Nitratifractor salsuginis DSM 16511: one gene and its partner. The protein of the gene in region 1 interacts with the protein of each later gene in a pairwise test. Links are inferred from orthologs where the notes say so. Each region holds a gene or a part of one and is shown on either strand. Other genes may lie near its edges.

Region 1 (3,285 bases):
AGATGAGCAGGTTATTAGCGCCCCCGACGAGGAAGCGCCCCGCGGGAACGGCCTCTCCCTTTTCGAGCATCAATACCTCTGCTGCCGGGCCGATCTTGATGCTGGAGTAGCGGGAGAAGTCGATGGATTTAACGAACATTGCCGGTGCTTCTCAAAGATTTCGGTCCTCTGTGTACTCTCTGGGGATGAGGTACTCCTCGGCCTTGATGGGGCAGTCGTAGAGGCCGTGCTCGTGGCCGATTTCGAAGAGGCGGTCGAGGGCACGAAGCTGCAGGGGCGAGAGTTCGGCGCTCTCTTCGGAGGCGTACATATTGAGGTAGCGCTCCAGCAGCTCGTCGGAGATGCGCACCAGGTTCTTCTCTTCGAGGAGGCGGCAGAGCTCCTCTTTGCGCCGGTTGGCCACCAACACCCCCTCGGTGAGAATCTTTTCGATCTCGATGGCCCGGTTGAGAGGGAGGCTGCGGCGCAGGGCCATTCCCCCCAGGGGCAGGGGCAGCTCTTCACCTGCGAGCTCCTGCCAAATATCCCAAACCTCTTTGGCCACCTCCAGGCGGGGGTCGAAATCGAGGATCGATTCGTGGATCAGTACCCCGGCGTCGACTTTGCCCTCCAGGACCGCCTCTTCGATTTCGAGGAAGTTCATATAGACCGGCCGCGCTTCGGGATAGAAGATCCGCACCAGCATGGCGTTGGTGGTGTAGCGTCCGGAGAGGGCTACTTTAAAGTTTCTCCTCAGCCGCTTGCCCTTGAGCTTGATGAGCTTGGGGCCGTAGCCTTCACCGAAACTGACTGCCGTGCGCAAAAGGGCATAGTCCGCGCGGATCAGAGGATAGAGCCCGAAGCTGATGGCGCTGACGTCGTAGGTCCCTTTGAGGGCCTCTTCGTTGAGGGTTTCGATATCGAGGCCGACATTCTCGAATCGGTAATCGAGGGTATCGACCCAGCCGAAACGGATGGCGTAATACATAAAGATATCGTCGGCATCGGGAGAGTGGGCGAGTTGGACGGTCATGGAGGCTCCGTGTCTTGAGTTGGGATATTTTATCCAAAAATGTCATTGTGACATTTTCATTCCATCCGCAGGGAGATGGTGGTAGAATCACGATAATTCAAAGAGAGATTTTTAGAGAAAAGGACAAGAGTATGGCAATCGATCCTCAGAAACAAAAAGCATTGGATATGGCGATCAAACAGATCGACAAGACCTTCGGCAAAGGGACCCTGATGCGTCTCGGGGACAAGGAGATCGAACCGATCGCGGCGATCAGTACCGGTTCACTGGGCCTGGATATGGCCCTGGGGATCGGCGGGGTGCCCCAGGGGCGGATCGTGGAGATCTACGGACCCGAATCTTCGGGTAAGACCACTCTGGCGCTGCAGACCATCGCCTCGGCCCAAAAAGAAGGGAAGGTTTGCGCCTTCATCGACGCGGAGCATGCCCTGGATGTACTCTATGCCAAGAATCTGGGTGTGGATATCGACAACCTCCTGGTGAGCCAGCCCGACTTTGGAGAGCAGGCGCTGGATATCCTGGAGACGATCGCCCGCAGCGGGGCGGTCGATCTGGTGGTGATCGACTCGGTGGCGGCGCTGACCCCGAAAAGCGAGATCGAAGGGGATATGGGAGATACCCACGTGGGGCTCCAGGCGCGGCTGATGAGCCAGGCGCTGCGGAAACTCACCGGGATCCTCCACAAGATGAACACCACCGTCATCTTCATCAACCAGATCCGGATGAAGATCGGGACCATGGGCTACGGATCGCCCGAGACGACCACGGGAGGAAACGCGCTGAAGTTCTACGCTTCGGTGCGTATCGATGTGCGCCGGATCGCTACCCTCAAGCAAGGCGAGAGCCAGATCGGAAACCGGGTCAAGGCCAAGGTGGTCAAAAACAAAGTGGCCCCTCCCTTCCGCCAGGCGGAGTTCGACATTATGTTCGGCGAGGGGATCAGCCAGGAGGGCGAGCTGATCGACTACGGCGTCAAGCTGGACATCATCGACAAATCGGGAGCCTGGTTCAGCTATGGAGCCCAGAAGCTCGGCCAGGGCAAAGAAAACGCCAAGCAGACCCTCAAAGAGAATCCCGAGCTGCGTGCCGAGATCGAGCATAAGATCAAAGAGGCCCTGGGCTTCGGCGAAGGGCTGGCTATGGATGAGAAGGAGATCGCCTCCACCGAGGAGTGATCTCCGGACCCTCTCCGCTTTTCCCGGGAGAACTTTTCCGTTGCTGCGCCTGCTTTTTCCTTCCTTTCCGCATTGCACCCTTTCGAAAAACTTTATCCACGCTTCACGTTAGATGCGATAAAATAGATCATCCCAATTTTGCTAGCGAGAAAGGAAGTTTTATGGTCTTTATCGAAGATATCACCGCCGATGAGGTACTCGACAGCCGGGGCAATCCCACCGTCCGTGCCACGGTCCGCCTGAGCGACGGCACCGTCGCCGATGCCATCGTCCCCAGCGGGGCGAGTACCGGAAAAAGAGAAGCGCTGGAGCTCAGAGACGGCGATCCCAAGCGTTATCTGGGCAAAGGGGTGCTCATCGCTTGTGAACATGTCAATAACGAGATCGCCGAAGCTCTGGTGGGAATGAGCCCTTTCAACCAGGCCGAAGTGGATCTGGTAATGAAAGAGCTCGACGGGACGGAAAACTACTCCAATCTCGGTGCCAACGCCGTGTTGGGGGTCTCCATGGCCGTGGCGCGCGCCGCTGCCGAATCCCTCAAAGTGCCCCTCTACCGCTATCTGGGCGGGGCCAACGCCGTGGTCATGCCCGTGCCGATGCTCAACATCATCAACGGTGGAGAGCATGCCGACAACGATGTGGATTTCCAGGAGTATATGATCGTTCCCAAAGGCTTCGAAGAGTTCTCCGAAGCCCTCAGAGCCAGCAGCGAAATTTACCACACCCTCAAAAAGATCCTTCACGAGATGGGGCACAGCACCTCTCTGGGGGATGAGGGAGGCTTCGCACCCAACCTGAAAAACAACGAAGAGCCCATCCAAGTGATCATGCAGGCGATCGAACAGGCCGGCTACAAGCCGGGTGAAGAGGTCGCCATCGCCCTGGATGTCGCCTCCAGCGAACTGGTGGGCGAAAACGGCAAATATGTGCTCAAATCCGAGAACCGAGAACTCAGCAGCAGCGAAATGATCGACTATTACGAAGCGCTGCTGGCGAAATACCCCATCGTCTCGATCGAGGATGGTCTGAGCGAGGATGACTGGGAAGGATGGAAGGAACTCACCGAGCGCCTAGCCGACAAGGTGCAGCTGGTCGGCG
Region 2 (3,296 bases), 210 kb from region 1 along the record:
CGGGATCGGCTCTGACCGTGATTATGGAAGGAAGCCGCCCCATCGTCATCGAGATCCAGGCCCTTGTTGCCGAATCCTACGGCCACCCCCGCCGCAGCTCTACCGGATACGACAACAACCGCCTGCAGATGCTCCTCGCCCTCCTGGAGAAAAAACTCGACCTGCCCCTGGGGACCTACGATGTCTTCGTCAATGTCAGCGGCGGGATCCGGATCAACGAACCGGCGGCCGATCTGGCGGTGATCGCGGCGATACTCAGCAGTTATCGGGACCGGGAGCTCAGCGCCGGGACCGTTTTCATCGGTGAAGTGAGCCTCACGGGTGAAGTGCGTGAAGTCCCGGCGCTGCAGCAGCGGCTCCGGGAATTGGAGACCCAGGGCTTTGCCAAAGCGGTCCTCCCCGCCAAGCCACTGGAAGAGAGCAGCATCAAATGTTATATCACCCAAGAGGTCTCCAGGATCGTCGAATGGATCTTCGTTTAGTCTCGTTTACTCTTTGACATACCCGCCTGCTATAATTCCTTTAATATCTGATCAAGAAAAGGATTTTTATGCGCAGATTTTTCACCGCTTTTTTGTTTTTCGTTATAGGAGCAGCATTGCTGCAGGCACAGGAGCCTGCCAAGCAGGACAAAGGGCTGACCCTGACAACCGTCACCGGCAAGAGACTCCACATCAAGGGTACGGAAAACGGTTTGGATATCCGAGAATATCGGGGGAAGATCCTCTTTCTAGAATTCTGGGGAACCCACTGTCCTCCCTGTCTGATGTCCATTCCCCATTACATCGACCTCAGCAAGAAGTACAAAGGCAAATTAGCCGTCTTGGCGATAGAAGTCCAGGACACCCCTGCCGATCTCCTGAAAAGCTTCGTCACGAAACACAAAATCAACTATGATGTCGTTGATTATCGTACCGGGATGCCTCTGGTAAATTACATCAGCCGTCGGGCACAATGGAGAGGGAGTATTCCATTTCTACTCATCTTCAATTCAAAAGGCGAGTATGTCACCTCTCAAGTGGGTTTGCTGCCTGAAGAGACCCTCGAAGGTGTGATCAAAACCCTGGAGAAAATGAAGACGGAAAAAGGGAACGAACAAAACAACACTACTCCGGCAAAACCGGTAGCGAAATAACCCTCCTCAGGCCAGACGAACCCGTCCGTCCCTGATCTCCACTTCTCCCATCAATTCCGCTTCATAGAGCCGCGCTCCAAAGCGGTTCAAAACCTCATCCACTGTCGGATTCTTTTGGCAAAAGTAAAAAAAGTCATCAAGTGGAAGCTCTTTGGCTGGCACTGTGCCGAAGCGATCCGCAAACTCCTCTATGCTGTAGATGGGTTTCGCCACCCCCTCTCTCAAAAGATCATTAGTCCCTTCACTCTCACCCAGACGTTGCGGCAGGACCCAAATCTCCCGTCCCAATTTCCCGGCGATCTCGGCACTGCGCATCGAGCCGCTTTGTCGATCCGCCTGGGTGATCACCAGGACTTCCCCCAGGGCCACGACCAATTCGTTACGCACGACGAAACTCCAGTTGGTCGCCCGCATCCCCGGCTCGAAGCGGCTGAGCAGGAGCCCTTCCTTCTCGATCGATTCGATCAAAGGGGCGTTGACAGCCGGATAGCGCAGATCCACTCCCGTCCCCAGCACCGCAATGGTCGAGGCAGGACCCGCCCCCTGATGGGCGATCGCATCGACCCCCATAGCGGCTCCGCTGACCACCACTACACCTCTTGCCGCGAGTTCTTTGGCGAGCCGATGGGTCATTTCCCGGGTATAGGCCGAAGGTCGGCGCGTCCCGACGATGGAGACTTTGCGCCGTTTCAAGAGTTCCGGATTCCCCAGGTACCAGAGTCTTTCCGGAGGCTTTTTGAGCGTTTCGAACTCTGCGGGGAGTTCCTCAAGCAGATCAGCGGCCATAGTGTTCCCGATAAAAATCATCCAGATAGACCGCTTTGACCCCTTTCAAAAGCGAAGCCGCCTGCTTCAAGACCCTGAGCGTCACCGGATGGGGGTGTCCGATCGCGATGGCATAGCCTCTCTTTTTGGCCAGGCGAACCGCCCGTTTCAACTGCGTGCGAACCGCTTGAGGAATCTGGACATTATCCAGGAAGACATCCCTTCCAAGGTAGGGCATATGATACTCTGCCGCGATCTTCCGTACCTTGGAATGTCCGCTGGTCCGGCTATCGAGGAAGATGAAGCCCTCCTTTTTCAAAAAGCCGTATAGCCGATACATCGCCCGGTAATTGGAAGTGAAGACGCTGCCGGTATGGTTGTTGAGAAAGCGGGCGCTCGGGAAGAGGTGTCGGATCTCCTCGACCCGTTTCCGGACCTTGGCCGGATCATCCCGGACAAAAAGAGTCTTTTCAAAACGGTTCATCTTTTTGCTCCCCGATTCCAGGGGAAAATGGATCATATAGTGTCTAAGGCCTTTGGCCAATTTCGGTGTATGTTTATTCATCTGAGAAGGAGGGAAAATAGAGGGAGTGACAGGAAAAGGAAGCTTCCGAATAGCCGCCAACTGTCGGGGCTGGGAGACATCGTCGATAATCAGAACCAACTCGGGCGAGGATGATTTTTTTGGAGTGGCCTTTGTGGATGGGGACTCGTTTTTCCCCTTGGCCCTTTTGCGGGTCTTTTCGATGAGATCCTCCAGACCGAATCCCACTCGATCCTCTTTGGGATACTCTTCCCCTACCAAAGAGGGCTGTTTCGGAGCTACAGTAACCGTCGATGTCTTGTGGGCCAAATAAGTGGGCCTGGAGCTTTTTGTCTCCCCTCCCCCGGCAAGCAGTGCCAATCCCAACACCGTACTCATTCCCAACAGTCCCAGTACCGAGAGAGCGAAGCGCCGCAGGGTTCGCTGACGCAGTTCACTCCGCTTTTTTACGGCACGTTCTCTGGCTGATCTCTTTTTCTTCAATCCCACATTTGCCCTTCTGAGAAATTGTCTTATTTTATCCAAAATCCATTACGCACAAATCAAAAATGACACGATGAAATAGAGGGATGAGGAGTTAGTAACCGAGTAATGAGCAACCGAGTAACCGAACTCGTGAAATCAGGTAGACAAACAGAATATTTTTCCGAGAGGTACCTGGATTTCTGATTTGGGTAAAAGAGCTTAGGAGTAATAAAGATTAGAGATACACTGAAGGTTTTATCCCGATTTGCCGGAGATCTGGATGTTAGGGTGAAGGAGGCTATGAACAATTGAAATTCAGACAAATCAAGAAAAGACAAACTGAAGATTTTGCTTCAGTTTGCCCTAGATTTCGGGGTTTGAGAGAAG

What was found.
Region 2: the proteins of recA (region 1) and NITSA_RS01950 interact in binary tests that used the Bacillus subtilis proteins (3 or more experiments, as listed by UniProt). The link is inferred for Nitratifractor salsuginis DSM 16511 from one-to-one orthologs.

Annotation. Positions count from the first base shown.
Region 1 is NC_014935.1:182,407-185,691, forward strand. What follows is about bases 200-3,165. They hold recA (recombinase RecA), read left to right. Parts: upstream 200-1,143; coding sequence 1,144-2,187; downstream 2,188-3,165. Other genes in these bases: NITSA_RS01025 (menaquinone biosynthesis family protein), read right to left, coding at 200-1,012; eno (phosphopyruvate hydratase), read left to right, coding at 2,349-3,165. Outside these bases: NITSA_RS01020 (UDP-N-acetylmuramate dehydrogenase), read right to left, coding at 1-139; more of NITSA_RS01025, read right to left, coding at 152-199; more of eno, read left to right, coding at 3,166-3,285. UniProt on the Bacillus subtilis protein: Multifunctional protein involved in homologous recombination, DNA repair and competence.
Region 2 is NC_014935.1:391,212-394,507, reverse strand. What follows is about bases 32-3,008. They hold NITSA_RS01950 (DNA-processing protein DprA), read right to left. Parts: upstream 1,922-3,008; coding sequence 1,142-1,921; downstream 32-1,141. Other genes in these bases: NITSA_RS01945 (divergent polysaccharide deacetylase family protein), read right to left, coding at 1,911-2,933; NITSA_RS01955 (TlpA family protein disulfide reductase), read left to right, coding at 551-1,135; radA (DNA repair protein RadA), read left to right, coding at 32-482. Outside these bases: more of radA, read left to right, coding at 1-31. UniProt on the Bacillus subtilis protein: Protein that helps load RecA onto ssDNA during transformation. Binds cooperatively to circular ssDNA, is able to bridge different segments of DNA. Favors the loading of RecA onto SsbA- or SsbB-coated ssDNA and formation of RecA-DNA filaments.